DNA from 4 places in the Citrobacter koseri ATCC BAA-895 genome. Region 1 is predicted to be linked to each of the others. Evidence: predicted binding sites of a transcription regulator. Region 1 holds the regulator's gene; each other region holds the start of a gene.
What was found. The regulator CRP, encoded in region 1, controls carbon source genes, mostly activating them, when cyclic AMP is high. The targets are predictions, from matches to a motif close to ATGTGANNNNNNTCACAT.
Positions count from the first base shown of each region.

Region 1 (7,497 bases):
AAGCCGCAGTACAAAGGTCGGGCGCGGGATTTCCTTTACGCTGGCGCGCATGAAGGCGTTATGGTGCTGAATGCCGGGCCGGATGTCATGCGCTTTGCCCCGTCGCTGGTGGTGGAAGAGGCGGATATTGACGAAGGGATGCAGCGTTTTGCGCAGGCGGTGGCGAAAGTGGCTGGCTGATTGCCGGATGGCGCTACGCTTATCCGGCCTACAAATCGCGTTTTCCCTGTAGGCCGGATAAGGCGCTTGCGCCGCCATCCGGCAAACAACAAACAGCAAACAACGTCAACCCTTCATATCCCGTAACCGGCGACTAAGCCAGATGCCGTGATGCGGGCGCTGGCGCCATGCCACTGACGAAATGGTGTGCATGGTATTCAGGTGCCCCAGCACGCGTTGCAGATGCTGTTCCAGCGTGCTGAGCGGCCCGTGGGAGAGCATCTCCGATGACTCCAGAATATTCACATCCCCGGAACCGCCCGGCGCGTCATACTCCAGCCGCTGCTGACAGCGCTGGAGCGCAATTTCGCAGGATTCCAGATAGCGCTGCGCCAGATCCGGCGTCAGCATCGTATGCTCGCGCGCCAGCGTGGTCATGGCGTTGACGTGCTCAACGATAAACTGGCTGTGCGTTACCCACAGTTTCATATCTTCCAGATAGTGCGTGTTAAACCCCGGTTCCTGCATCGCCTGATTCAGCGAGTTAAACAGCGTATTGTGCGCCTGGTTCACCCGCATTCGCTGGTACGCCAGCGGCGTTGGCTGCGGGTCGTTGCTGAGGATCAGCCGAATGGCCTCCTGGTCCGCTTCCAGCGCGTCGTGGGCATTCTTACGCAAAAGGCCGCTTTGCCACTGCGGCCAGAGCCAGACCATCCCGCCAAAAGCAATCAGGCAGCCAATGACCGTATCAATAAATCGCGGCACGATGAACTGTTCGCCGTTGAGCGTCAGCAGTTGCAGGGTATAGACCGCCGTCACCGTAAAGCCAACCGTCGCCCAGCCGTAGTTTTTGCGAATGGTCAGATAGCTCACCAGCGTAATGATCAGCATTAATGCCAGCGTGTAGCCTTCAGGAATGCGAAAGTGCAACGTGACGCCCGCCACCACCAGACCGGCCAGCGTACCCGCTGAACGGTGCAGAATGCGTACGCGCGTCGCGCCGTAGCCGTTTTGCGTGACGAACAGGATGGTCATCAGAATCCAGTACGGCTTGGGCAGATGTAAGGCGCTGCCCATCAGACTGGCGATACTTAACATGACGCTGATTCGCCCGGCGTTGCGCAGCGCGGGCGATTTAAACGATAAATAGCTTTTCAGCGCGGGCAGCAGCGGCAGGCGACGCTGTTTATCAGCCATCAGGTCGCGTGCGTACAGCGGACGCTGAGTGCGTAATACGCGGGCAATACGGCTAAAGTGCCAGTAGCAAAACTGCCCGACAGGGTTTTCCGGGTGCTGATTGGCGATTTTTTCCAGCGCGCCAGTCTGCTTCTCCATCGAAAAACGGCTGGGCAGACGGTGATACAGGATGTCATCCGCGATGATGCGCAGGCGGGCAGCGACGGTTTGCGCATTCCAGCGAATAACCTGTTCCGCGTGGCTGCGCTCCACCAGCTTCTGAACCTCCTCCGGCTGATGCAAACTAACGGAGATATGCTCCTGTAAGTCCAGCGCTTCCTGGAAGGCGCGCAGCAGGCGCTTGTAGTCATTATTGTGCTGGGCCGACAGCATGTGCATCTGCTGGTAACACTGGGTAATGAGATCTACCGCTTTCTGCTGGCGCACCAGCAGAGGCGGCAGCGCTTTTTCTGGATCGATATGCTGCGTGAGCAGGCTGTATTTGGCCTCGCAATAGTCGGCCAGCTCGCGATACAGCAGGCTGAGCGACTCGCGCAGCGGCTGTTCGCGCCACAGCCAGAACCAGAACCAGTTAAACAGCCCATACCATAGCGTGCCGAGCGCATAGATGAGCAGCGGCTCCCAGACCGGCATGTTCCCCGCCAGGCTTAGCGTGAAAATGGCGGCAATCAGTGAAGCGGGCAGCAGCCTTGCATGCAGCGGGCTGATTTCTGCCGTGACGCCGAGCAGCAGCGTCAGCCCGGTGAGGATCAGCGGCAGGGGGATGTCGCGCGCCAGCAGCAGTTGTGTAATCAGGCTGCATCCGGCAAACAGCGATCCGCCGATGATTAAGCGTTTGAAAAAGCGTTTATGCGGGGTATCAAGACCGGCAATATTGCAGCAGGCGGGAACGAGCGAGAACAGCAGTCCCAGGTGCAACTGGCCGATGATCAGGCCGATAGCCACAGGCAGGCACAGCACCAGCGTTTGCCGTAGTGCGTAGTTGATCTCAGGATGGTAAATCAGTCTTCGCCACATCGGTGCAAACAAAAATGGCGCATTACCCGGTAATGCGCCATTCCGACGGGATTAACGTGTGCCGTAGACGACGATGGTCTTACCGTGAGCGGAGATCAGATTCTGATCTTCGAGCATTTTCAGAATACGCCCCACGGTTTCACGGGAGCAGCCAACGATCTGGCCGATCTCCTGACGGGTGATTTTGATCTGCATGCCATCCGGGTGAGTCATCGCGTCAGGTTGTTTCGCCAGGTTCAGCAGGGTCTGAGCGATACGGCCCGTTACGTCGAGGAAGGCGAGGTTACCGACTTTCTCAGATGTCACTTGCAGACGGCGAGCCATCTGGGAAGACAGGCGCATCAGAATATCCGGGTTTACCTGGATCAACTGACGGAATTTCTTGTAAGAAATTTCAGCGACTTCACAGGCCGTTTTGGCACGTACCCAGGCACTGCGTTCCTGACCTTCTTCAAACAGGCCCAGTTCGCCAATAAAATCGCCCTGATTCAGATAAGAAAGGATCATTTCTTTCCCTTCTTCATCTTTGATCAACACTGCCACTGAGCCTTTAACGATGTAGTACAACGTTTCCGCTTTTTCACCCTGGTGAATCAGCGTGCTCTTCGATGGGTACTTATGAATGTGGCAATGAGACAAGAACCATTCGAGAGTCGGGTCTGTTTGCGGTTTGCCAAGCACCATGCGCGGTTATCCTCTGTTATAAGCTGTCTCCAGAGCCAGAACACGACACTGCCTCTGGGTTTGCAAAAATAGGTTTCCCGAATTCCTGGGAAGGGGGCTGTCGAAAATGTACTGCAGCCTGAATGTGATGTCCTCTGCATACATGCAGTACGTCAATGTATTACTGTAGCATCCCGACTGTTTTAGCATAGCTTTCGCCGTGTGTCTCCTGGTGTCTCGCTTCAGCATGACGCAGGTCGCCTTCCGTTGCGAGATTTGTTATGTGCGCGTAATCTGTCAGGAAAATTGACACATTGGAGTTCCGAATATGCAAGCGCGTGTAAAGTGGGTTGAAGGGTTAACCTTTCTGGGAGAGTCTGCCTCCGGCCACCAGGTTTTAATGGATGGCAACTCCGGTGATAAAGCGCCAAGCCCGATGGAAATGGTGCTGATGGCCGCAGGCGGTTGTAGCGCAATCGACGTGGTTTCTATTTTGCAGAAAGGGCGTCAGGATGTGACGAATTGCGAAGTGAAGCTGACGTCCGAACGTCGTGAAGAAGCGCCGCGCCTGTTTACGCATATCAATCTGCATTTCATTGTGACCGGCAATGACCTGAAAGACGCGGCGGTTGCGCGGGCGGTCGATCTTTCGGCTGAGAAGTATTGCTCAGTGGCGCTGATGCTAGAAAAAGCGGTGAATATTACCCATTCGTATGAAGTGATTGCGGCGTGATGCCGGTTGCCTGATGGCGCTTCGCTTATCAGGCCTACGAATTCGCACCCTGTAGGCCGGATAAGGCGCCAGCCGCCATCCGGCATATATCAAACGCACCCTGTAGGCCGGATAAGGCGTCAGCCGCCATCCGGCAAACATCGAACAGATTATTCGATCTTCTTCCCTTCCATCAGTCGCTGAACCAGCGGCAACATGATCAGCTCCATCGCCAGCCCCATTTTGCCGCCCGGCACCACGAGCGTATTGATATGGGAAATAAACGACCCCTGCAACATCGCCAGCAGCCACGGGAAATCAATCCCTTCCAGATTTCTGAAATGAATGACCACAAAACTTTCGTCCAGCGAAGGAATGCCTTTCGCGGCGAAGGGATTGGAAGTGTCAACGGTGGGCACGCGCTGGAAGTTAATGTGGGTGCGGGAAAACTGCGGCGTAATGAAATTAATGTAGTCATCCATTGAGCGGACAACGGAATCCATCACCGCCTCGCGGGAGTGGCCGCGCTCGCTGGTATCGCGAATCAGTTTTTGAATCCACTCCAGGTTGACGATCGGCACCACGCCGACCAGCAGATCGACATGACGCGCGACATCATGCTGCGGCGTTACCACGCCGCCGTGCAGCCCTTCGTAAAACAGCACATCGGTGGGTTCCGGCAGCGGCTGCCACGGGGTAAACGTCCCTGGCACCTGATTCCACGGCACGGCCTCATCGTAGGTATGAAGATACTTACGCGCCTGGCCTTTGCCCGTCTGTCCGTATTCAATAAAGGTTTGTTCCAGCAGGCTGAAGTCGTTGGCTTCAGGGCCGAAATAGCTGATATGCCGCCCGGCGTCGCGCGCTTTGCGGATCGCCATGTCCATTTCGGGGCGTGTGTAACGATGAAAACTGTCGCCTTCCACCTCGGCTGCGCGCAGATTTAACTGCGCGAAAATTTTTCGAAACGCGAGGCTGGTGGTCGTGGTCCCCGCGCCGCTGGACCCTGTTACCGCAATCACCGGATGTTTGGCAGACATAACAACTCCATGAATCAACAAAAGTTTTAGTATAGTCGGCCGTCAGCGGCGGATTATTCGCGAAACTGTTCACGCGGCATAATGTTGACCGTCTCGTGCAGTTCAGACCACACCAGAACAGCTTCTCCGCACTGTAGCTGTCGTTTGACGTCGGCGACCTTTTGCTCAAGCGAACGTTCATGTTCACCATAATCGGTGCCTTCACGCAACACAAAGCTTTCGATCAAATTGTCCAGCGTCTCAGAAGACAGCTCTTGCCAGGGGATCATCATGATGACGCCTCCAGATACGTTGTCAGCCAGTCGGGAATCCGCGACTCCAGCCACATTTCCGGGCGACGCAGCGTCCCGCCGATAAATCCAACATGCCCGCCATGCTCGGTGAGCTGATACTCCACCAGCGGCGGCAGATTTTCCGGTTTCGGGATCACATGATGATCCATAAACGGATCGTCTTTCGCGTGGATGATGAGCGTCGGTTTGGCGATCTGGTTGAGCATCGGCATGGCGCTACATTGACGATAATAGTCTATCGCGTCGGCAAAGCCGTGAATTTTCGCGGTGATCAGATCGTCAAATTCACGGAGCCGGCGCACGGATTTGAGCTGCGCCAGATTAATCGGCAGTGTGCCGGGGTATGCCGCCAGCTTGCGCGCGGCGTTGGCCTTCAGCAGATTGAGCAGATAGCGCTGATAAACGCGGGAAAACCCTTTTTCCATATGATAGCTGCACGCTTCCAGCACAAAGGGAGCGGAAACGATGACCGCCGCGTCAATTGGGATCTCGCGGCCTTCTTTCGCCAGCAGACACGCCAGCATATTTCCGCCGAGCGAATAGCCGACGGCGGCGGTGGGGACGGCGCCAAACTCACGCTGTAGCCAGTGTAAAAACCAGGTGCCGTCTTCCGTTTCGCCGGAGTGATAAATGCGGTTCAGCCGGTTCGGTTCGCCGCTACAGCCGCGAAAGTGCATGACCACGCCCAGCCAGCCGCGCTTTTGCGCCGCTTCAATCAGCCCGTGAGCGTACGGGCTGTTCAGGCTGCCTTCCAGGCCGTGAAAAACCACCAGACGCGGTTTGTGCTTCGCGTGCTGTGGATCTTCACTCCAGGCCAGATCGATAAAATCGCCGTCTGGTAATTCCAGACGCTGCCAGTGCGCATCGAACTTCACCTTGCGGCGGATGAGTCGCGGCAGCATGGTTTGCAGGTGGCGGTTGCGGATACCGCGCATTGGCACGAACTCCGCACTATCGTGACCGGTGATATCAAGGTCGGGGGAGGTTATTTGAGTCATAAATTATGCGATGTTTTTTTAAATCTGCCGCCTACTATACCGTCACTTTCCCCTGGTGTTTATGAAAATGAGGCAGGGGGAGCGGATTTACACCTTCCTGACGCTGATCTTAATCACAATTCATTACTCAAATTATTACTCTCAGGCTAATGATTCCTCTCTACGCTTAATTGATGACTTTCTCACCAGGGCGCACACTCTTTCCAGTGTTAAGCAATCAAAATGATTAGCTGAATCAGGAGGTTAATAATGTTATCTGGGCAAACGCCAGCACGAGTCTGGAACACGCGCCGCACCGAGAAGCAGCGGCGTCTGGCTTCTGTTCCGGTGCAGGGCAAGGTGCTGCCAACCGCAGACCTGACCGCAATGCTGGAAAAACTGATCGCGCCGGGTGACCGCGTGGTATTAGAAGGGAATAACCAGAAGCAGGCAGATTTCCTGTCCCGCATGCTGGCGGAGGTCAACCCGCAGATAGTGCATGACCTGCATATGATCATGCCAAGCGTTGGGCGCAGCGAGCATCTCGATATCTTCGAAAAGGGTATCGCCCGCAAGCTGGACTTCTCTTTTTCCGGCACCCAAAGTCTGCGCATCTCGCAACTGCTGGAAGATGGCCTGCTGGAAATTGGCGCCATCCACACCTACATTGAGCTTTATTCCCGTCTTTACGTCGACCTGGCGCCAAACGTGGCGCTGATTGCCGGTTACAAAGCTGACCGCAAAGGCAACCTCTACACCGGGCCGAGTACCGAAGATACCCCGGCGCTGGTGGAAGCCGCCGCATTCCACGATGGCATCGTTATCGTACAGGTGAATGAGCTGGTGGACGACGAGTGCGACTTGCCGCGCATCGATATTCCGGGCTCGTGGATCGACTACGTGGTGGTTGCCGACAAACCGTTCTTTATCGAACCGCTGTTCACTCGCGACCCGCGCCTGATCAAACAGGAACATATCCTGATGGCGATGATGGCCATTAAAGGCATCTACGCAGAGCACCAGGTGCAGTCGCTGAACCACGGTATCGGCTTCAACACCGCCGCTATTGAACTGCTGCTGCCCACCTGGGGCGAGCAACTCGGTCTGCGCGGCAAAATCTGTAAACACTGGACGCTGAACCCGCATCCGACGCTGATCCCGGCGATTGAAAGCGGCTGGGTGGAAAGTGTGCACTGCTTCGGCGGCGAGCTGGGGATGGAGGAGTACATCCGCGCCCGTCCTGACGTGTTCTTTACCGGCGCCGACGGCTCCATGCGTTCTAACCGCGCTTTCTGTCAGCTGGCGGGTCAGTACGCGGTCGATATGTTTATCGGCTCCACGTTGCAGGTTGATGGCCTGGCTAACTCCTCAACGGTGACTCGCGGTCGCCTGTCCGGCTTCGGCGGCGCGCCAAACATGGGCCACGACCCGCACGGTCG
Region 1 is NC_009792.1:4,373,493-4,380,989, reverse strand. It holds gene argD (bifunctional acetylornithine/succinyldiaminopimelate transaminase) at 1-180, shown strand, start outside; gene CKO_RS20390 (YccS/YhfK family putative transporter) at 286-2,373, opposite strand; gene crp (cAMP-activated global transcriptional regulator CRP) at 2,425-3,057, opposite strand; gene CKO_RS20375 (OsmC family protein) at 3,365-3,769, shown strand; gene CKO_RS20370 (phosphoribulokinase) at 3,919-4,788, opposite strand; gene CKO_RS20365 (YheU family protein) at 4,842-5,060, opposite strand; gene CKO_RS20360 (hydrolase) at 5,057-6,079, opposite strand; gene mdcA (malonate decarboxylase subunit alpha) at 6,329-7,497, shown strand, end outside.

Region 2 (7,497 bases), 1.2 Mb from region 1:
GAGTTGCCGATTTATCGACACGCATTGTCATTTTGATTTTCCGCCTTTCACCGGTGATGAAGCGGCCAGCATCCAGCGTGCCGCTGATGCGGGGGTTGGCAAAATCATTGTTCCGGCGACGGCTGCGGCCTGTTTTTCACGCGTGCTGGCGCTGGCGGAACGCTTCCCGTCGCTGTTTGCGGCGCTGGGGCTGCACCCTGTGTTTATTGAGCAGCACGCAGATGACAGTCTGGATCGCCTGCAACAGGCGCTGGATCAACGCCCGCAGAAAGTCGTGGCGGTAGGGGAGATCGGGCTGGATCTTTACCGCGATAATCCTCAGTTTGATGAGCAAGAACGGCTCCTGGAGGCGCAGCTTAAACTGGCGAAACGCTACGATCTGCCGGTGATCCTTCACTCGCGTCGCACCCATGACAAGCTGGCAATGCATCTCAAACGCCACGCCCTGGCGCGAACCGGGGTGGTACACGGTTTTTCCGGCAGTCTGCAACAGGCGGAACGCTTTGTTCAGTTAGGCTACAAAATTGGCGTTGGCGGCACGATTACTTATCCGCGCGCCAGTAAAACGCGTGATGTGATGGCGCAACTGCCGCTGGATGCATTGCTGCTGGAGACCGACGCGCCGGATATGCCGCTAAATGGTTTTCAGGGGCAGCCAAACCGCCCGGAACAGGCGGCACGGGTATTCAGCAAGCTGTGCGCGCTACGAGATGAACCCTCTGAGGTGATAGCCGAAACGCTGTATCGCAATACGACGGCGCTATTTCGTCTCTGATTGCCGGATGCGACGCAAAAGCGTCTTATCCGGCCTACGGGCCGACATCATTTGTGGGCCGGATAAGGCGGCCAACGGGTCGACATCATTTGTAGGCCGGATAAGGCGCAGCCGCCATCCGGCGATTCACAAATATAAAGCTGGGAAAATCAGGTTATGCACCCCGTGCGCCCATAATGCGTTTGCCAGCTGTTGCACGTCGTCAGGCGTTGCGCCCGGCCACGTTTTTGCTTCGCCATACACCCCATGTGCATGGAAAGCGTTTAACCGGACGGGAATATCGCCCAGACGGGAGATAAACGCGGCCAGCGGCGCTATCTGTTGCAGGTAATCCACCTGACCAGGAATCACCAGCAGCCGTAGCTCGGCCAGCTTGCCATGCTCTGCCAATATCCTGATGCTGTGCTTGATCTGCGCGTTATCCCGCCCGGTAAGACGCTGATGGCAGGCGCTATCCCAGGCTTTTAGATCGAGCATCGCGCCATCACAAACGGGCAGCAGTTTCTGCCAGCCGGTTTCGCTCAACAGACCGTTGCTGTCGACCAGACACGTCAGCGTACACAGCTGCGGATCGGCCTTGATCGCGGCAAACAGCGCGCAAATAAACGGTAACTGAGTGGTGGCTTCGCCCCCGCTGACGGTGATGCCTTCAATAAATGGCGATGCCTTACGGATATGGCCCAGCACTTCATCGACGCTCATCGTCTGCGCCATCGGCGTGGCCTGCTGCGGGCACACCCGCAAACAGGTATCGCACTGCTCGCAGACGTCAGCCTGCCACACCACTTTCCCCGCGCTGAAGCCCAGCGCCTGATGAGGGCACTGGGGAACGCACTCACCGCAGTCGTTGCAGCGCCCGATCGTCCACGGATTATGGCAATTCTTACAGCGCAGATTGCACCCTTGTAAGAACAGAGCCAGACGACTGCCGGGGCCGTCCACGCAGGAGAACGGTATGATTTTACTGACTAAACACTTCATCCTTCGAACTGCCTCTTTGTTGGCTGCACTTATTCACCCCAGTCACGTACTACGTGTACGTGACTGGGGATTCATTCGCTTGCCGCCTCGATGCCTCTCGAATGATTTTGCGTTAGGAAGCGCATCTGCTGTTCATGACTTATTACGCGTGCTTGTCGTTCCAGAATGCGCGTATTGCGCGCGGCTTCTTCCCCCAGCCAGGTGGTGTTTGTTCGCGATCCTTCGGCGCGATATTTTTCCAGATCCGACAGGCGCACCATATACCCGGTAACGCGCACCAGATCGTTGCCGCTGACGTTGGCGGTAAATTCACGCATGCCGGCCTTGAACGCGCCCAGACAAAGCTGCACCAGCGCCTGAGGATTCCGCTTGATGGTTTCGTCCAGCGTCAGGATGTCGCTGATCCCGGCATGGTAGTGCGCATGATGGGGGGCGACGGTTTGCAGGTGGGTAATGGGATCGGGTTCATCGCCGTACGGTAAACGCGCGCCCGGCGTCGTACCGATATCGGAACTGATGCCTGACTGGGCATGCAGCATCGCCCGCTGTTTCCAGCCATGCTTAACAGGCGTGTTTGCGACGAAATCGGCCAACTGCGCGCTGATGCGATAGCCCAGCGCATTGGCTGCGTCGTCTTTCCCGTAGCGCGCGTTCATCCCCGCGTTTTCACACAGCAGGTTTACCGCTTCGGCCAGGCCATACATCCCAAACATCGGTACAAAACGTCCGGGATCAAGCAACCCTTCCTGCACCAGGAAGCTATTCTCAAAGAAATGTGATTGTTCATAGAGGAAGTCACATCGGGCATCAATGATGGCGATTTGCTGCTGGCAGTAGTGCGGTAGCGTGCGCGTAAAGAAGTCATCGACAGAGGTGCTGCGCTCTGCAACGGCTTTCAGATTGATCCTGACCAGCGTGCTGCCGCCGCCCGCAAGCGGCAGAGAGTTGTAACAACTGACGACGCCATATTGACCTTTTGTGAAAATTTTATCATTTACCGGGCCATTAGAAATATGAGGTTTGCTGCATTCACAAATGTTTTTAGCGACATCAAGCAGTAAATCATCCGGTGTGATATCGGGATCATAGATAAACGTCAGGTTAGGTGAAACCTGCTTTAACTCAGCATCGGCACGTAAAATAGCGCGGGTGACAGGCGTGTCGGCCGGGCCAATATTGGCATGCATAAAGGCGTCCGGCAGCGTTCTGTCGAGATAGCGCCAGAAACGTTTTATTCGAATATCGATCTCGTCTTGTGTTAGAATTTTAACATACGGCTGCAACAGCGCATCCAATTGCCCCAGATAGACCGGCATCGATGTTACGGAAGGAACGTGATGGTAGAGGATGGTCAGCAAAGATAGCGCGTCATCCAGATCTTTTGCGCCTTCCAGTTCCAGCCACTGTGAGCCATTCGCCAGAAAACGGGCGTAATCGGGCAAAACATAACGAGGTTTGAACGGGGCATGACCTTCGAACATATCGCAGATAACCCCGTCGTCCAGCGCCTGGCGAGCCTCTGCGGGCAAGGCCGGATAAGGCAACGCGTTCTCAGCTTCCAGCGCCAGAAAATGACGTTTTTGTTCGGGGCTGAGCACCGGACTGGTCACAATTTGCTGGCAACGATGTTGCAGCGCGGTTTCGCATGAAGTGGGCATCTTCGTTTCCTTTTTTGTGCCGAAGGTTAAGCGCCATTGTAGGAAGTTGCGTGATGATGGCTTTTGATCAGGATGCGCCTGTTGCCCACTCGCGAGGCCGGGAAAGGTCATTTATTTGAAGTGGATCTCGTTACAGTAATGCAAATTTGTACGTAGTTTTCATTAACTGTGATGTATATCGAAGTGTAATGGCGAGCGGATGTTAGAATACTAACAAACTCGCAAGGTGAAATTTTATACCGGCGATGAGCCAGGAGAATGTAATGACTGATTTAACCGCAAGCAGCCTGCGTGCGCTGAAACTGATGGACCTGACCACCCTGAATGACGACGACACCAATGAAAAAGTGATCGCGCTGTGTCATCAGGCGAAAACCCCGGTTGGGAATACTGCCGCTATCTGCATCTACCCGCGTTTTATTCCGATTGCGCGTAAGACTCTGAAAGAGCAGGGCACGCCGGATATCCGCATTGCGACCGTCACCAACTTCCCGCACGGTAATGACGACATCGACATCGCGCTGGCAGAAACCCGCGCAGCCATCGCGTACGGCGCGGACGAAGTTGACGTGGTATTCCCGTACCGCGCGCTGATTGCCGGTAACGAGCAGGTGGGCTTCGATCTGGTGAAAGCCTGTAAAGACGCCTGTGCGGCGGCAAACGTGCTGCTGAAAGTGATCATCGAAACCGGTGAACTGAAAGAAGAAGCATTAATCCGTAAAGCGTCTGAAATTTCCATCAAAGCCGGTGCGGATTTCATCAAAACCTCTACCGGTAAAGTCCCGGTTAACGCAACGCCGGAAAGCGCACGCATCATGATGGAAGTGATCCGCGATATGGGTGTTTCCAAAACCGTTGGTTTCAAACCGGCTGGCGGCGTGCGTACCGCTGAAGATGCACAGCAGTTCCTGGCCATTGCTGACGAACTGTTTGGCGCTGACTGGGCGGATTCCCGTCACTACCGTTTCGGCGCATCCAGCCTGCTGGCAAGCCTGCTGAAAGCGCTGGGTCACGGGGACGGCAAGAGCGCAAGCAGCTACTAAGCCTTATATTGCCGGAGTTGTAGTGACGTAGGCCGGATAAGGCGCAGCCGCCATCCGGCATCAATACGACTGCCGGGGGGCGCGTTGCTTACCCGGCCTACAATGGCCTTCTACTCTTTTCCCCTGGGGGTTACCGTGTTTCTCGCACAAGAAATTATTCGTAAAAAACGTGATGGTCATCCGTTAAGCGACGAAGAGATCCGCTTCTTTATCAATGGTATTCGTGATAACACCATCTCTGAAGGGCAGATTGCCGCTCTGGCGATGACCATTTTCTTCCACGATATGTCGATGCCTGAACGTGTGTCGCTGACCATGGCGATGCGAGATTCAGGAACCGTTCTGGACTGGAAGAGTCTCAACCTTAACGGCCCCATTGTTGACAAACACTCCACCGGCGGCGTGGGTGATGTGACTTCGCTGATGCTTGGCCCTATGGTGGCGGCCTGCGGCGGCTACATTCCGATGATCTCCGGGCGCGGCCTCGGTCATACCGGCGGTACGCTCGATAAACTGGAAGCAATCCCGGGATTTGATATTTTCCCGGACGACAACCGTTTCCGCGAAATCATTAAAGACGTGGGTGTGGCGATTATTGGGCAGACCAGTTCGCTCGCACCGGCGGATAAACGTTTTTACGCCACCCGCGACATTACCGCGACGGTGGACTCCATCCCGCTGATCACCGCTTCAATCCTCGCGAAAAAACTGGCGGAAGGGCTGGATGCACTGGTGATGGACGTGAAAGTGGGCAGCGGCGCCTTTATGCCGACCTACGAACTCTCTGCCGCGCTGGCTGAAGCCATCGTTGGCGTTTCCAACGGCGCGGGCGTGCGCACAACTGCGCTGCTCACCGACATGAATCAGGTGCTGGCCTCCAGCGCCGGTAACGCCGTCGAAGTGCGCGAAGCGGTGCAGTTCCTGACCGGTGAATACCGCAACCCGCGTCTGTTCGACGTCACGATGGCGCTGTGCGTGGAGATGCTGATCTCCGGCAAACTGGCGAAAGATGACGCTGATGCGCGAGTGAAACTACAGGCGGTGCTGGATAACGGCAAAGCGGCGGAAATCTTTGGTCGCATGGTAGCGGCACAGAAAGGGCCGAGCGATTTCGTGGAAAACTACGCGAAATACCTGCCGACGGCGATGCTCAGCAAAGCTGTCTATGCCGATACTGAAGGTTTTGTATCCGCGATGGACACTCGCGCGTTGGGCATGGCGGTGGTCTCAATGGGCGGCGGTCGTCGCCAGGCGTCGGACACCATTGATTACAGCGTCGGCTTTACCGACATGGCGCGTCTGGGCGACAGCGTTGACGGGCAGCGTCCGTTGGCTGTTATCCACGCCAAAGACGAAGCCAGCTGGCAGGAAGCGGCGAAAGCCGTCAAAGCGGCAATCAGCCTTGACGACAAAGCGCCTGAAATTACACCGACAGTCTATCGTCGTATTACCGAATAGCTGTATACTGATCTGATCGCTTTTTTGCAGCGCAAGATGTATGGAGAACAAGATGAAACGTGCATTTATTATGGTGCTGGACTCCTTTGGTATTGGTGCAACTGAAGATGCGGATCGCTTTGGCGACGTAGGTTCAGATACCCTGGGCCATATTGCAGAAGCCTGCGCCAGGGGCGAGGCCGACAATGGCCGTAAAGGCCCACTGAATTTGCCTAACCTGACCCGCCTGGGCCTGGTGAAAGCGCATGAAGGTTCTACCGGTAAAATTGCTGCGGGTATGGACGGCAATGCGGAGGTAATTGGCGCGTACGCGTGGGCGCACGAGCTCTCTTCCGGTAAAGATACCCCGTCTGGCCACTGGGAAATCGCGGGTGTTCCGGTTCTGTTTGACTGGGGCTACTTCAGCGACCACGAAAACAGCTTCCCGCAGGAACTGCTGGATAAGCTGGTAAAACGCGCCAACCTGCCGGGTTACCTCGGTAACTGTCACTCTTCCGGTACGGTCATTCTGGATCAGTTGGGCGAAGAGCATATGAAAACCGGTAAACCGATTTTCTATACTTCCGCTGACTCCGTATTCCAGATCGCCTGCCATGAAGAGACCTTTGGGCTGGATAAACTGTACGAGCTGTGCGAAATCGCCCGTGAAGAGCTGACCGAAGGCGGCTACAACATTGGCCGCGTTATCGCGCGTCCGTTTATCGGCGATAAGGCCGGTAACTTCCAGCGTACCGGCAACCGTCACGATCTGGCCGTTGAACCGCCGGCGCCGACCATCTTGCAGAAACTGGTCGACGAGAAAAAAGGGCATGTGGTTTCCGTCGGTAAGATTGCGGATATCTACGCCAACTGCGGCATCACCAAAAAAGTGAAAGCCACTGGCCTGGACGCGCTGTTCGACGCCACCCTTAAAGAGATGAAAGAAGCGGGCGACGAGACGATCGTCTTTACCAACTTCGTTGATTTCGACTCCTCCTGGGGGCATCGCCGCGACGTAGCGGGCTATGCTGCGGGTCTGGAGCTGTTTGACCGTCGTCTGCCGGAACTGATGGAACTGGTCGGTGAAGATGACATTCTGATCCTGACCGCCGACCACGGTTGCGACCCGACCTGGACCGGTACGGACCATACTCGCGAGCACATTCCGGTGCTGATTTATGGCCCGAAAGTGAAAGCGGGCTCGCTCGGTCACCGTGAAACCTTCGCGGATATCGGTCAGACGCTGGCAACGTACTTCGGTACGTCGCCGATGGACTACGGCAAAAACATGCTGTGATGCAATTGCCCGGTGGCGCAAGCTTACCGGGCCTACGGTTTTGTAGGCCTGATAAGGCGTAGCCGCCATCAGGCAATAACAACGAGATAAGGATAAAAGATGGCAACTCCACATATTAACGCAGAAATGGGTGATTTCGCTGACGTCGTTTTGATGCCGGGCGACCCGCTGCGTGCGAAGCACATTGCTGAAACTTTCCTTGAAGACGTGCGTGAAGTGAACAACGTTCGCGGCATGTTAGGTTTCACCGGGACGTACAAAGGCCGTAAGATCTCCGTCATGGGTCACGGTATGGGTATCCCGTCC
Region 2 is NC_009792.1:3,178,041-3,185,537, reverse strand. It holds gene CKO_RS14625 (metal-dependent hydrolase) at 1-775, shown strand, start outside; gene CKO_RS14630 (patatin-like phospholipase family protein) at 1-2, shown strand, start outside; gene CKO_RS14620 (YjjW family glycine radical enzyme activase) at 902-1,756, opposite strand; gene CKO_RS14615 (YjjI family glycine radical enzyme) at 1,828-3,414, opposite strand; gene deoC (deoxyribose-phosphate aldolase) at 3,678-4,457, shown strand; gene deoA (thymidine phosphorylase) at 4,593-5,915, shown strand; gene deoB (phosphopentomutase) at 5,968-7,191, shown strand; gene deoD (purine-nucleoside phosphorylase) at 7,291-7,497, shown strand, end outside.
Region 2: the regulator CRP is predicted to act here: its motif matches at 3,528-3,545, upstream of deoC (deoxyribose-phosphate aldolase).

Region 3 (7,497 bases), 930 kb from region 1:
CGGTCGTTCCGTGCGGAATGGCGATACCGTTGCCAAGGAAAGTGGATGTCTGTTGCTCACGCGCCAGCATGCCGTCGACGTAGCCGTCTGCGACGTTGCCCGCCTGCACTAACGCAGCGGCAACCTGACGAATGGCCTCTTCTTTGTTTCCGGCCTGTTCGCCCGGATGAATGTCCTGAACCGATAACTGGAACATAGTTCTCCCCTCCTGCTGAACTTGAAACGATTCAGCTAACATGAGAAAAAAGGCGCTAATCTGACTTGTAACCAAAAACAAAATAGCGCTGAAACGTTTCAAGAAGTCTTGCGCTTTCTGCTTCAGCACGCAAGTAAAGTCGTAAAATTGATGACAGAATTTAGAGATAAAGCACACTTTTCATTCAGGAAGGTAATAAATGCTGAAATGAATTGCCCGTAAAACGATCTGTTTCAGCACCGTCAGCATCTTCCCCTCATAGACTGAAATGCTATTTTGATTTTTTGTGGCGATTTTGATTTGGGCACCTGTTTATTTCCTGACGAGCAGCGTAAACTCCGCGTCTCTTCACACCACTGATACAGAAACATGCATAACACCCCCGTTGCCGCCACACCAAAAACGTTTGATTTGACGTCTTCGGCATTCCTGTTCGTCGCGTTTCTGACGGGTATCGCCGGTGCGTTACAGACGCCGACGCTCAGTCTTTTTCTGACGGATGAGGTACACGCTCGTCCGGGCATGGTTGGCTTCTTTTTTACTGGCAGCGCCGTTATCGGCATTCTGGTGAGCCAGTTTCTGGCCGGGCGCTCCGACAAAAAAGGCGATCGCAAAAGCCTGATCGTTTTTTGCTGTGTGCTGGGCATGTTGGCCTGCGTGCTGTTTGCCTGGAACCGCAACTATTTTATTTTGCTGTTCGTCGGCGTTTTCCTGAGTAGTTTTGGTTCGACCGCGAACCCGCAAATGTTCGCCCTTGCCCGCGAACATGCCGATCGCACCGGTCGCGAAGCCGTGATGTTCAGCTCGATATTGCGCGCCCAGGTTTCGCTGGCGTGGGTGATCGGGCCGCCGCTGGCCTATGCGCTGGCGATGGGGTTCAGCTTTACCGTGATGTACCTGAGCGCGGCGGCGGCGTTTGTCGTCTGTGGCGTAATGGTCTGGTTGTTTTTACCGTCAATGCGTAAAGATGCGCCGCTTGCTGCCGGAACCCTTGAAGCGCCGCGCCGTAATCGCCGCGATACGCTGCTGCTTTTTGTTATCTGCACATTAATGTGGGGAACCAACAGCCTCTATATCATTAATATGCCGCTGTTTATCATTAACGAACTGCATCTGCCGGAAAAACTTGCCGGCGTCATGATGGGGACTGCCGCCGGGCTGGAAATTCCCACCATGTTGATTGCAGGTTATTTTGCTAAACGGCTGGGAAAACGCCTGCTGATGCGGATCGCCATCGTGGCGGGGTTTTGTTTTTACGCGGGTATGCTGCTGGCGCACTCGCCTGTCGTTCTGCTCGGCTTGCAGTTGCTGAACGCAATTTACATCGGCATTCTCGGCGGCATCGGGATGCTCTATTTTCAGGATCTGATGCCCGGCCAGGCGGGTTCAGCAACCACGCTGTATACCAATACCATCCGCGTAGGCTGGATTATCGCCGGATCGCTGGCGGGGATTGCGGCGGAAATCTGGAATTACCACGCCGTATTCTGGTTTGCGCTGGTGATGGCTCTCGCGACGATGGTTTGTCTGGCACGCATTAAAGACGTTTAAGGCGCTGTGAGCGTTTCCAGTTCAATGAGGTAGATCATTGCCTGCGCCCTTGTCTGACCGCACATATCGGCGCTGGGTTGCAGGCCTGCGCAGACCTTTGGACGCAGCGGCGAACCGAAGATCTTACAGCGTTGATGTTCATCAAGCTGGACGCACGGCGTGTTTGCGGGTTTACCGTCAGGCATACCCGGAATGGGACTGGAGATTGAAGGCGCGGTGCAACATGCTCCGCAATCCGGGCGGCATTCCATACAGTATTCTCTATTCGTAAGCCACCGGACTGGAAGTGGGCGAACAGTATACACAAAATCATCCGGGATATGTGAATTCCACTTGCCTGAATCGCCCGGCGCGAGTAGTTTGACGCGATATTTTAGACATTCTCTACAACAGGATTTTTTCGATGCCAAGAGCGAACGAAATTAAAAAAGGTATGGTACTGAACTACAACGGCAAACTGCTGATTGTAAAAGATATTGATATTCAGTCACCGACCGCCCGCGGTGCCGCGACGCTGTACAAAATGCGTTTTTCCGACGTCCGTACGGGTCTGAAAGTCGAAGAGCGTTTCAAAGGCGACGACATCGTTGATACCGTCACCCTGAGCCGCCGTGGCGTCGATTTCTCTTATATCGACGGCAACGAATATGTGTTCATGGATAAAGAAGACTATACCCCGTATACCTTCACCAAAGATCAGATTGAAGAAGAGCTGCTGTTTATTCCTGAAGGCGGAATGCCGGATATGCAGGTGCTGACCTGGGACGGTCAGTTGCTGGCGCTCGAACTGCCGCAGACGGTTGATCTGGAAATCGTGGAAACCGCACCGGGCATTAAAGGCGCGTCAGCCAGCGCCCGCAACAAACCCGCAACGCTGAGCACCGGTCTGGTGATTCAGGTGCCGGAATACCTGAGCGCCGGTGAAAAAATCCGTATTCACATTGAAGAACGCCGCTACATGGGCCGCGCGGACTAAGCGCCCGTCGCCGACGCACCAACAAAAAAGGACAGCCAGGGCTGTCCTTTTTTATGACCAACAAGTGTTACAGCAAATCGCGGAACTGGGTCTTTTTCAGCGCCAGTTCAACGCCTCGAATTTCCGCCAGCCCTTTCAGACGACCAATAGCGGAGTAGCCGGGGTTGGTTTTCTTATGCAGATCGTCAAGCATCTGATGACCGTGATCCGGGCGCATTGGGATCGGACGCAGATCGCCTGCCAGCTTACGACGCTGTTCTTCCGTAAGAATTGCGGTAATCACCGCGACCATATCGACATCCCCTTGCAAATGCGCGCCTTCGTGGAAGGTTTTCGGGTTATCTTCACGGCAGGTTGAGCGTAAATGGGTAAAGTGAATGCGGTCGCCAAACGTCTCGATCATTTTCACCAGGTCGTTATCCGCGCGTACGCCGTACGAACCGGTACACATGGTGAACCCGTTGTTAATGCTGTCTACGGTTTCTTTCAGCCACTGCATATCTTCAATGGTAGAAACGATGCGCGGCAGGCCGAGGATGGGGCGCGGCGGATCGTCAGGATGCACCGCCAGGCGCACGCCGACTTCTTCTGCCACCGGCACAATCGCACGCAGGAATACCGCCATATTTTCGCGTAAATCCTCTTTGCTGATACCGTTATATTCCGCCAGACGCGCACGGAACTGATCCAGCGTATAACCCTCTTCAGCGCCAGGCAGCCCGGCGATAATATTCCGGGTCAGTTTTTCGATATCCGCAGCGCTCATGGCGTTGAAGTAGTCCAGCGCCTGGCGCTGCTCTTCTTCGCTGTAGTCCGCTTGCGCGCCGTCACGCTTCAGGATGTGCAGTTCGAAAGCCGCAAAGGCAATCTGATCGAAACGCAGCGCTCTGGAACCATCGGGCAACGGATATTCAAGGTCGGTACGCGTCCAGTCGAGAATCGGCATAAAGTTGTAGCACACGGTATCAATACCGCAGGCGGCCAGATTACGGATGCTTTGCTGATAATTTGCAATCCAGGTCTGGTACTGCCCGGAGCGTGTTTTAATCTCTTCATGCACCGGAATACTTTCGACAACAGACCAGGTCAGCCCTTTCTCAGCCAGAATGGCCTGGCGCTTTTTAATCTCTTCAACCGGCCACACATCACCGTTCGGAATGTGGTGCAATGCCGTCACAACCCCCGTTGCGCCAGCCTGACGCACATCATCAAGCGATACCGGATCGTTAGGCCCGTACCAACGCCAGGTTTGTTCCATTGCTTCACCTCACAAGTTGTTATACCAAATTAGTTTACCTGAGTGATGACTACCATACAGGTATCGCGTAAATGGTCAACGCAGGGCGCATGATTGATTGATCCAGCTCACAATCCCCGGATAAATGCGGCATACCAATTCAATTTGGTGTCATATAACTTTACACTACCATTGTTAATTAATGGTTAATCAGGTGTGTTCTTAATGAAGACTATTGCCTCTGCCCCACTCCCGAAAGGCGTACAGACGCCCCGCTACGATCGACAACAACTACAAACCCGGATTGTGCACTTCGGTTTTGGCGCGTTTCACCGCGCCCATCAGGCATTATTGACCGACAGAGTGCTGAATGCGCAAGGCGGAGACTGGGGGATCTGCGAGATCAGCCTGTTCAGCGGCGATCGCCTGATGAGCCAGCTTCGCGAGCAGAATCACTTGTACACCGTGCTGGAAAAAGGCGCGAACGGCAATCAGGCGATTATCGTCGGCGCGGTCAAGGAGTGCCTGAACGCAAAGCTGGATTCGCTTGCCGCTATTATCGAAAAGTTCTGCGAGCCGCAGGTGGCGATAGTGTCACTCACTATCACCGAAAAAGGATATTGCATCGATCCGGCAACCGGTTCGCTCGACGTGTCAAACCCGCGCATTATTCACGATATGCAACACCCCACGGAGCCGCACTCGGCGCCGGGGATTCTTGTGGAGGCTCTGCATCGTCGGCGTGAGCGCGGGTTGTCGCCTTTCACGGTTCTCTCCTGCGATAACATCCCGGATAACGGCCATGTGGTTAAAAACGCCGTTCTGGGCATGGCGGAAAAACGCGCGGCGGAGCTGGCGGCGTGGATTCAGCAGCACGTCAGCTTCCCGGGAACGATGGTAGACAGAATCGTGCCTGCCGCCACAGAGGAGTCGCTGGACGAAATTACCCGCGAGCTGGGCGTCGCCGATCCCTGCGCCATCAGTTGTGAACCGTTTATACAGTGGGTCATTGAAGATAACTTTGTGGCAGGCCGCCCGCAGTGGGAAGTCGCTGGCGTGCAGATGGTTGATGACGTGCTGCCCTGGGAGCAAATGAAACTACGCATGCTCAACGGCAGCCATTCGTTCCTTGCGTATCTCGGCTATCTGGCCGGATTCCAGCACATCAGCGATTGTATGCAGGACAGCGCGTTTCGCGAGGCCGCTTACCGCCTGATGATGAATGAACAGGCGCCGACATTGCGCATCACCAACGTCGATTTATCCCGCTATGCCGCCAGCCTGATTGAACGCTTCGCCAATCCGGCGCTGAAGCACCGGACCTGGCAAATCGCGATGGACGGCAGCCAGAAATTACCGCAGCGGATGCTGGAAGGCATTCGCGAACATCTGGCGCGTGGGAGTGACTGGCCGCTGCTGGCGCTGGGCGTCGCAGGCTGGATGCGCTACGTCAGCGGCGTGGACGACGCTGGTGCAACGATTGATATTCGGGATCCGCTCAGCGAAAAAATTCGCCTGCTTGTTGAAAGCAGCAGTGACGCGGAGCGGGTTAGCGCGCTGCTGTCGTTGCAGGAGGTTTTCGGCACGGATCTCGTGAAAAATCCCCTGTTTGTGCAGGCCATTGAGCAAGCCTGGCGGCGCATTGCGCAACATGGCGCGCATCAGGCGGTCATTGATACGTTAAAAAATTAACAATTTATGTCTTTCCAGCGGATGAAAAAATTCTTCGTCCGCTCTGCCCTTCTCTTTTTCGTTTTTTTTCGCCAGGATTAGCACGAGCCGTTACGGCATATCATTATTCTGGAGCAGACGTGACCAAAACCAACCTCATTACCGGCTTTCTCGGCAGTGGAAAAACAACCTCTATCCTTCATCTGTTAGCCAACAAAGATCCTGCGGAAAAATGGGCCGTGCTGGTCAACGAATTTGGCGAAGTGGGCATTGACGGCGCGCTGCTTGCGGACAGCGGCGCATTGCTGAAAGAGATCCCCGGTGGTTGCATGTGTTGCGTGAACGGATTACCAATGCAGGTGGGGCTAAATACCCTGCTGCGCCAGGGCAAGCCGGATCGCTTGCTGATCGAACCGACAGGACTTGGCCATCCGAAACAGATTCTCGATTTGTTAACCGCGCCGGTTTACGAGCCGTGGATCGACCTGCGCGCCACGCTGTGCATCCTTGATCCGCGTTTACTGCTGGATGAAAAGAGCGTCGCCAACGAAAACTTCCGCGACCAGCTGGCTGCCGCCGATGTCATCGTCGCGAATAAAACCGATCGCGCTACGCCGGAAAGCGAAAGCGCCCTGCAAACCTGGTGGCAACAGTACGGCGACAATCGTCAACTGGTTCATGCCGACCACGGGCAAATCAACGGACAGCTGCTGGATTTACCGCGCCAGAACCTGGCAGAACTGCCCGCCAGCGCCGCCCACACGCACCAGCATGCCGAAAGAAAAGGGCTCGCCGCGCTTAGCCTGCCGGCGCAACAGCGCTGGCGTCGCAGCCTGAACAGCGGCCAGGGGCATCAGGCCTGCGGCTGGATTTTTGATGCGGATACCGTGTTCGACACCATCGGCCTGCTCGAATGGGCGCGCCTCGCGCCGGTTGGACGAGTGAAAGGCGTTATGCGCATTAAGGAGGGTCTGGTGCGTATTAATCGTCAGGGCGACGATCTTCATATTGAGACCCAAAACGTCGCGCCGCCGGACAGCCGCATCGAACTCATCTCAGACCGTGAAACAGACTGGAACACATTACAGACCGCATTGTTGAAGCTTCGTTTAGCCGAGGACGCGTAAGGTTGCCTCCGTTTTACTGAATGGCGAGATGATAATGAAAACCCGGTATCCCCTCATACTGCTGATTAACGCTGCGGGTCTGGCGTTGTTTTTGTCGTGGTATATTCCAGTCAATCACGGATTCTGGTCTCCTCTCGACGCAAACATTTTCCACTTCTTTAACCAGAAGCTGATTGAAAGCCGCGCATTTCTCTGGCTGGTGGCGATCACCAATAATCGGGCGTTTGATGGTTGCGCGCTGCTGGCGATGGGCTGCCTGATGCTGAGTTTCTGGTTAAAAGAGACCCCGGCGGGCCGTCGGCGTATTATCATCATCGGCCTGGTGATGCTTTTATCTGCGGTTGTGGTGAATCAGTTAGGTCAGGCGTTTATTCCGGTCAAACGCGCCAGCCCTACGCTGACGCTTGAAAATATTCACCGCGTCAGCGATCTCCTGCATATTCCCACCAAGGATGCGTCAAAAGACAGTTTCCCTGGCGATCACGGAATGATGCTGCTTATTTTTTCCGCATTTATGCTGCGTTATTTCGGAAAAGTCGCAGGTTTCATCGCCCTTATTATATTTGTGGTTTTTGCCTTTCCGCGCGTAATGATCGGCGCCCACTGGTTCACGGATATTGCGGTCGGTTCGCTGACAACGGTGCTGATTGGATTGCCCTGGCTGTTAATGACATCGTTCAGCGATCGCGTGATACGGTTTTTCGATAATTATCTGCCCGGTAAAAACAAACAAAATTTA
Region 3 is NC_009792.1:583,229-590,725, reverse strand. It holds gene fruB (fused PTS fructose transporter subunit IIA/HPr protein) at 1-196, opposite strand, end outside; gene setB (sugar efflux transporter SetB) at 566-1,747, shown strand; gene CKO_RS02675 (YkgJ family cysteine cluster protein) at 1,744-1,998, opposite strand; gene yeiP (elongation factor P-like protein YeiP) at 2,151-2,723, shown strand; gene uxuA (mannonate dehydratase) at 2,791-3,981, opposite strand; gene CKO_RS02660 (mannitol dehydrogenase family protein) at 4,186-5,652, shown strand; gene CKO_RS02655 (CobW family GTP-binding protein) at 5,772-6,758, shown strand; gene CKO_RS02650 (phosphatase PAP2 family protein) at 6,787-7,497, shown strand, end outside.
Region 3: the regulator CRP is predicted to act here: its motif matches at 4,077-4,094, upstream of CKO_RS02660 (mannitol dehydrogenase family protein).

Region 4 (7,497 bases), 770 kb from region 1:
GACTGCTCAAACAGTCGCCATTCAGGACTGTTTTTTCTGCTTTTCCGCCTTCTTTCCGGCACGCAGCCTGGCCTCTTCTTTGCGTCTGGCGCTCATATCATTACGGATCTGCGCATGGCTCATAAGCGCGAAGATGAATGTACCGCCGCAGATATTCCCCGCCAGCGTGGGCAAAGCAAAGGGCCAGAAAAAGTCGCTCCAGTGCAGCGTGCCGTTAAACACCAGATAGAGGATTTCAACCGAACCCACGACGATATGGGTCGTGTCAGCGAGGGCGATAAGCCAGGTCATCAGAATGATCACCACGATTTTTGCGGCGCCGGCAGCGGGAAACATCCATACCATTGTGGCAATGATCCAGCCGGAGATAATGGCATTGGCAAACATCTCGCCAGGGCTGTTTTTCATCACATCCATGCCGATTTTGACAAACGCATCACGCGTTTCTTCGTCAAATATAGGCATATATTCAAAAGCCCATGCGGCGATGCCAGTACCGACTACGTTGCCCAGTAACACCACGCTCCAGAGCCGCATCAGCAGACCCGCGTTGCCCATCGTCGGGTTTTGCATCACCGGCAGAACGGCGGTGACGGTATTTTCAGTAAACAACTGCTGGCGCGCCATGATGACGATGATAAAACCAAAGGTATAACCCAGATTCTCAAGTAAAAAACTGCCGGGGACGCCGTCCAGCTGTACGTGAAAAATACCTTTCGCCAGTAGCGAGGCGCCCATTGAGAGCCCTGCGGCAATGGCTGACCACAGCAGCGCCATAGCGTCACGCTCCAGCTCTTTTTCGCCGTCCTGGCGGATATGTTCGTGAATCGCCATCGCGCGTGAGGGGAGGCGATCCTCGTCGACCTCTATCTTTTTCCCGCGTTGTTTTTCTTCGCTTTCGACTTCGAGTTCGTCACTGTGTTGATCAATTTTCTCTTCGCTGAATTTATCCATTGTGAGACCTCGTGATGAACACATTTGTCTAAAGCGTAGTGGCTTTTATCCGACTGAAGGCAGGGCAAACTCTGAAATCGCAAAAAAGGCGACGCGCGTTTTTACCCGCCCGGTTAGAATGAAACCCGCCATGAGCCAGAGTTACAGGCTATGATCAAATCAACAAGAATCAGTATATAGACATCATTTGACGTGCTGTTACAATCGCTCACACCTAAACAGGCGGATACGGTCTCGTTCCGTCATGGATGGCAATCAGCGATAGCCATAATCAACAGGGAGACATTTATGAAGCTTCGCCTGTCGGCGCTTGCGCTGGGGAGCACACTGCTGGTGGGATGTGCAAGCTCCGGTACAGAACAGCAGGGGCGTTCAGATCCGCTCGAAGGATTTAACCGCACCATGTACAACTTCAACTTTAACGTGTTGGACCCGTATGTCGTTCGACCGGTCGCTGTCGCCTGGCGTGATTATGTTCCGCAGCCTGCCAGAAATGGTTTGAGTAATTTTACCAGCAACCTCGAAGAGCCTGCGATTATGGTGAACTATTTCCTGCAGGGCGATCCCTATCAGGGCATGGTGCACTTCACCCGCTTCTTCCTGAATAGTATTTTGGGAATGGGGGGCTTTATTGATGTTGCGGGGATGGCGAATCCAAAACTACAGCGTGTTGAACCGCACCGTTTCGGCAGTACGTTAGGCCATTACGGTGTGGGGTATGGCCCCTACGTGCAACTTCCGTTCTATGGCAGCTTCACGCTGCGTGAAGATGGCGGTGATATGGCCGATACCCTTTATCCGGTACTTTCCTGGCTCACCTGGCCGATGTCTATTGGTAAATGGACCATTGAAGGAATTGAAACCCGCGCGCAACTGCTGGATTCCGATGGTCTGCTGCGTCAGTCTTCCGACCCGTATATTCTGGTGCGTGAAGCATACTTCCAGCGTCATGACTTCATCGCTAACGGCGGGAAGCTTAAACCGCAGGAAAACCCGAATGCCCAGGCGATTCAGGACGATCTTAAAGAGATTGATTCTGAATAACCACACGAGGCCAATAAAAAAGGTGAGTCAAAAGACTCACCTTTTTTTACGTCTGATGAAAATCAGAACGCGTAGTTAAAGTTCGTACCGAACAGCCAGGCTTTACCGTCAGACTTGAAGGAGTAAGCTGCCGGGCCTTCCCCTTCGGTGAATTTCACGTTCTGACCGTGCATATAGGATGCGCCAACGTCGATAGAAGCATCTTCATTGAAGGCGTAAGTTGCACCCGCGCTCAGCCACAGACGGTCCTGATCGGGAATAGAAATGGAGCGTTTGTTTGCCGGAACCGGGCTATCGTCATACGCGATACCGGTACGGAAAGTCCAGTTCTTATCGTAGTAGTAGGTCGTACCCAACGCGATACGGTACGCATCCTTAAAGCTTTCATCTTTATAGAAGAGCGTCTGGCCATCGTCGCCTTTGGCTTTTAACTCCTGGAACTGGCTCCAGCTGGTATAAGTCAGGCTATAGTGGATAGCCCATTGCGGCGCGACGCGGTTATAACCGGAGATTTCCCACATTTCAGGCAGGTTCAGGGTTAAGGAACCATTCTGTGTTGCGCCGCCAGTGCCGTATGGCAGGCTTGAAAGCCCCATACTGGCGAAAATATTGTTCAGATTTGGGTTAATGGAGCTTTTGTAATCGCCTTCGAAGTCGATTTTCACTTCAGAGCGGTAGGTCAGGCCCCAACGGTTATCTTTGTCGAGTTCATACAGGATGCCTGCGTTCCAGCCGAATCCCCACTCATCACCCTTCAGGTGAGCGATCTGGGAGTCAGGGGAGTTAATGCCATCCGTCCACTGAGAGGGTACGCCTTGTCCAACCAGCTGTTGTGAAAGCACCGGACCGAGGGAACCCGCATAGCGCTCAATTTTAGCCTTCGCGTAAACCGCATCAAAACCAACCCCGAAGCTCCAGCTATTATTCAGGCGATAGGCGCCGCTGAGGTTCAGGTTCACCGTTTGCAGGTCTGTTTTACCGCCATAGATACCGGCTGAATAATCTTTATTGAATTCGGTGGCGAGGCCATAGTTGGAGGTAATGGATGCCCCCCAACCGAACTGATCGTTGATCGGCGCAACGAAGTGCAGGTTAGGAACCCACGCTGTTGGCGCAATATTATTCGCGTTGGCATTTTGCCCGGTTAAGTTAGAGCGGCCGGTCACATTGACATCTGGATCGATATACACCGCACCCGCAGAGAAGGTGGGGCGATCGAACATCATAATTAACGCCGGGTTGCGGCTAACGTTACCGGCATCATCTGCGATAGCGCCTTCACCCGAATAAGCCCGGCCAAGGCCAGAGGAAGAAAATTCGTTTAACTGAAAGCCTGCAGACCAGGCCTGTGTGGAGACGATTGCCACTGCGACTGCGAGAGCAGACTTTGTAAACAGGGTTTTCTGGCTCATGACCATAACCTCATCGATTTATTTTTATACAAACTATGTTACATGCCGTAACAGAAGCGCGAAGTGTAGGGTCTGAGGTACGACAGAGAAATCAGACCAGTGGCGTGAGTATAGGTCTGACCAGCTGGAATGTTGCAAGTATGTTTATAATATTTTTCAATTGTGATCGTAGAAACGCGATCCAGCTGGCAAATTTGAGGCCTGGCGCACTCACTCGATTGGGCGATTTTTGTTTTAGATCATTTTTAAGTGTGATTTCGGTCACTTATCCCATTTTGCGTCATTAACGACTGGAGAGCCTTTTTCCACGAGCGTAAAATATCCTCAATATTTATCTGGCACCTTGAGTGCAAATACAGAGGAAATCTACAATGAGTAAATGCAGTGCTGATGAAACCCCGGTTTGCTGCTGTATGGATGTTGGCACCATTATGGACAACTCCGATTGCACCGCGTCCTACAGCCGTGTGTTTGAAAACCGCGCGCAGGCCGAAGAAACGCTGGCGGCTCTGACAGAAAAAGCGCGTGGTGTGGAATCTGAACCTTGCCAGATTACATCCACCTTTACCGAAGAAGCTGAAGGCGTGCGTCTGGACATCGACTTTGTCTTCGCCTGCGAAGCTGAAACGCTGATCTTCCAGCTGGGTCTGCGTTAATCCCCTTCTTTGAATGCCCCTGTCAAATTCTGGCAGGGGCATTTTCGTAACCCTCTGTTACTATCCTCTGTGTCTTAGCTCTCACTTTCTGGCGTCTCCGCTTGGCGAAATGTAAAAAATTGGTTAAGACTGTGATCAGGTCAGACCACTTATTTTATTTTTTTACAGGGGAATGTTATGAGTCAGGCTTTACCACTGGTTACCCGCCAGGGCGATCGTATCGCCATTGTAAGCGGATTACGTACGCCGTTTGCTCGTCAGGCCACCGCTTTTCATGGCATTCCTGCTGTTGAGTTGGGAAAAATGGTTGTTGGGGAATTGCTGGCGCGCAGTGAAATACCTGCCGAGGTTATTGAGCAACTGGTTTTTGGCCAGGTGGTGCAAATGCCTGAAGCTCCCAATATCGCCCGGGAAATTGTGCTGGGTACGGGGATGAATGTTCACACCGATGCCTACAGCGTAAGCCGGGCGTGCGCGACCAGTTTTCAGGCGGTAGCGAATGTTGCGGAAAGCCTGATGGCGGGGACGATTCGCGCGGGGATTGCTGGCGGCGCGGACTCCTCTTCCGTGTTACCCATTGGCGTCAGCAAAAAGCTGGCGCGTATACTGGTGGACGTCAATAAAGCCCGCACGACCGGGCAAAAACTCAAACTCTTTTCCCGCCTGCGTCTGCGAGACCTGATGCCTGTTCCGCCCGCGGTCGCTGAATATTCCACCGGGCTACGGATGGGCGATACGGCCGAGCAAATGGCGAAAACCTATGGCATTACGCGTGAGCAGCAGGATGCGCTGGCGCATCGTTCCCATCAACGAGCCGCGCAGGCCTGGGCCGAAGGTAAACTGGCGGATGAGGTGATGACGACATATGCGCCGCCGTATAAAGAGCCTTTTTCTGAAGACAATAATATTCGTGGCAACTCTACTCTGGCAGATTATGCGAAGCTGCGCCCCGCGTTTGATCGACAACATGGGACGGTCACGGCGGCGAACAGTACGCCGCTGACGGATGGCGCGGCAGCCGTCATCCTGATGACGGAGTCTCGCGCTAAAGAACTTGGCCTGGCGCCGTTGGGTTATCTGCGTAGCTATGCGTTTACCGCAATTGACGTCTGGCAGGACATGCTGCTGGGCCCGGCCTGGTCGACGCCGCTGGCGCTGGAGCGGGCCGGATTAACGCTGGCCGATCTCTCGTTAATTGATATGCATGAAGCCTTTGCCGCCCAGACGCTGGCTAACATTCAACTGCTTGGCAGCGAGCGTTTTGCCCGCGACGTGCTGGGCAGGGCGCATGCGACCGGAGAAGTGGATGACAGTAAGTTTAACGTCCTCGGCGGGTCGATTGCCTATGGACATCCGTTTGCCGCAACGGGGGCACGGATGATCACGCAAACCCTGCATGAGCTACGCCGTCGGGGAGGCGGTTTTGGCCTGGTGACCGCGTGCGCAGCGGGAGGTTTAGGGGCGGCAATGGTTCTGGAGGCGGAATAATGGACATGACATCAGCGTTCACGCTTAACGTGCGTCTGGATAACGTCGCGGTCGTCTCTATTGATGTCCCCGGTGAGAAAATGAATACCCTGAAGGCGGAGTTCGCGACGCAGGTTCGCGCCATCCTGAAACAGATTCGGGAAAACAAGGCGCTGCGCGGTGTGGTTTTTATTTCTGCGAAGCCGGATAACTTTATCGCGGGGGCGGATATCAACATGATCGGCAACTGCAAAAGCGCGCAGGAAGCTGAAACGCTGGCGCGTCAGGGCCAGCAGATAATGGCTGAAATTCAGGCGCTGTCTGTTCCGGTTGTCGCCGCCATTCACGGCGCGTGTCTCGGCGGTGGGTTAGAGATGGCGCTGGCTTGCCATCGGCGCATTTGTACTGATGATGCGAAAACCGTGCTGGGTCTGCCGGAAGTGCAACTGGGGCTGCTGCCAGGGTCTGGCGGTACGCAGCGATTACCGCGCCTGGTTGGGGTGAGTACGGCGCTGGACATGATCCTCACCGGTAAGCAGTTACGGCCAAAACAAGCGCTCAGGGTTGGTCTGGTGGACGAAGTCGTGCCGCACGCCATTTTGCTTGAGGCCGCCGTGGAACTGGCGATTAAAGGGCGTTCCGCTCAGCGGAATTTGCCGGTGCGTGAACGTATTCTGGCCGGGCCGCTTGGGCGCACGCTGCTGTTTCGCATGGTCAGTAAAAAAACCGGGCAGAAAACGCAGGGTAATTACCCGGCGACAGAGCGAATCCTTGAGGTGATTGAAACCGGGCTGGCGCAGGGAAGCAGTAGCGGATACGACGCGGAAGCGCGGGCGTTTGGCGAACTGGCGATGACGCCACAGTCGCAGGCGTTGCGGAATATCTTTTTTGCCAGTACCGAAGTGAAAAAAGATCCGGGGAGCGATGCGCAGCCTGGCCCGTTAGCCAGCGTAGGCGTGCTGGGCGGAGGTCTGATGGGCGGCGGTATTGCTTACGTGACGGCCTGTAAAGGCGGCTTGTCGGTTCGCATCAAAGATATTAATGCCAAAGGCATCAACCACGCGCTGAAGTACAGCTGGGATCAGCTTGAAACCAAAGTTCGCCGCCGCCATATCAAAGCGGGCGAACGCGACAAACAGCTGGCGCTAATCTCCGGCTCAACGGATTACCGCGGCTTCTCGCATCGGGATCTGGTTATTGAAGCGGTGTTTGAAGATCTGGCGTTAAAACAGCAGATGGTGGCGGAAGTCGAGCAAAACTGCGCTCCTCACACCATTTTTGCCTCCAACACCTCATCTTTACCCATCGGCGACATCGCGGCTAACGCGGCCAGGCCTGAGCAGGTGATTGGTTTGCACTTCTTTAGCCCGGTAGAAAAAATGCCGTTGGTGGAGGTCATTCCTCATGCGACAACCTCTGCGCAGACGATCGCCACGACCGTTAAGCTGGCGAAAAAACAGGGCAAAACGCCGATTGTGGTCAGCGATAAAGCCGGGTTCTACGTTAATCGTATTCTTGCCCCGTATATCAACGAAGCAATACGGTTGCTGACCGAAGGCGAACGCGTTGAAGCGATCGACGCCGCGCTGGTCAAGTTTGGTTTTCCGGTCGGGCCAATCCAACTTTTGGATGAGGTTGGCATCGATACAGGCACTAAAATTATACCTGTACTGGAAGCCGCTTACGGCGAACGTTTTAGCGCGCCTGCAAACGTTGTTGCCTCAATTTTGAATGACGATCGCAAAGGCAGAAAAAATGGTCGCGGTTTCTATCTTTATGGCGTGAAAGGGCGTAAAAGCAAAAAACAGGTCGACCCTGCAATTTATAGGCTTATTGGTACGCAAGGGCAGAGCCGACTTTCTGCGCAGCAAATGGCTGAGCGGTGCGTGATGTTAATGCTCAATGAAGCGGCGCGCTGCTTTGATGAGAAGGTGATCCGCAGCGCGCGTGATGGCGACATCGGT
Region 4 is NC_009792.1:427,116-434,612, forward strand. It holds gene CKO_RS01950 (formate/nitrite transporter family protein) at 22-954, opposite strand; gene mlaA (phospholipid-binding lipoprotein MlaA) at 1,243-1,998, shown strand; gene fadL (long-chain fatty acid transporter FadL) at 2,061-3,410, opposite strand; gene CKO_RS01965 (YfcZ/YiiS family protein) at 3,782-4,066, shown strand; gene fadI (acetyl-CoA C-acyltransferase FadI) at 4,244-5,554, shown strand; gene fadJ (fatty acid oxidation complex subunit alpha FadJ) at 5,554-7,497, shown strand, end outside.
Region 4: the regulator CRP is predicted to act here: its motif matches at 3,660-3,677, upstream of CKO_RS01965 (YfcZ/YiiS family protein).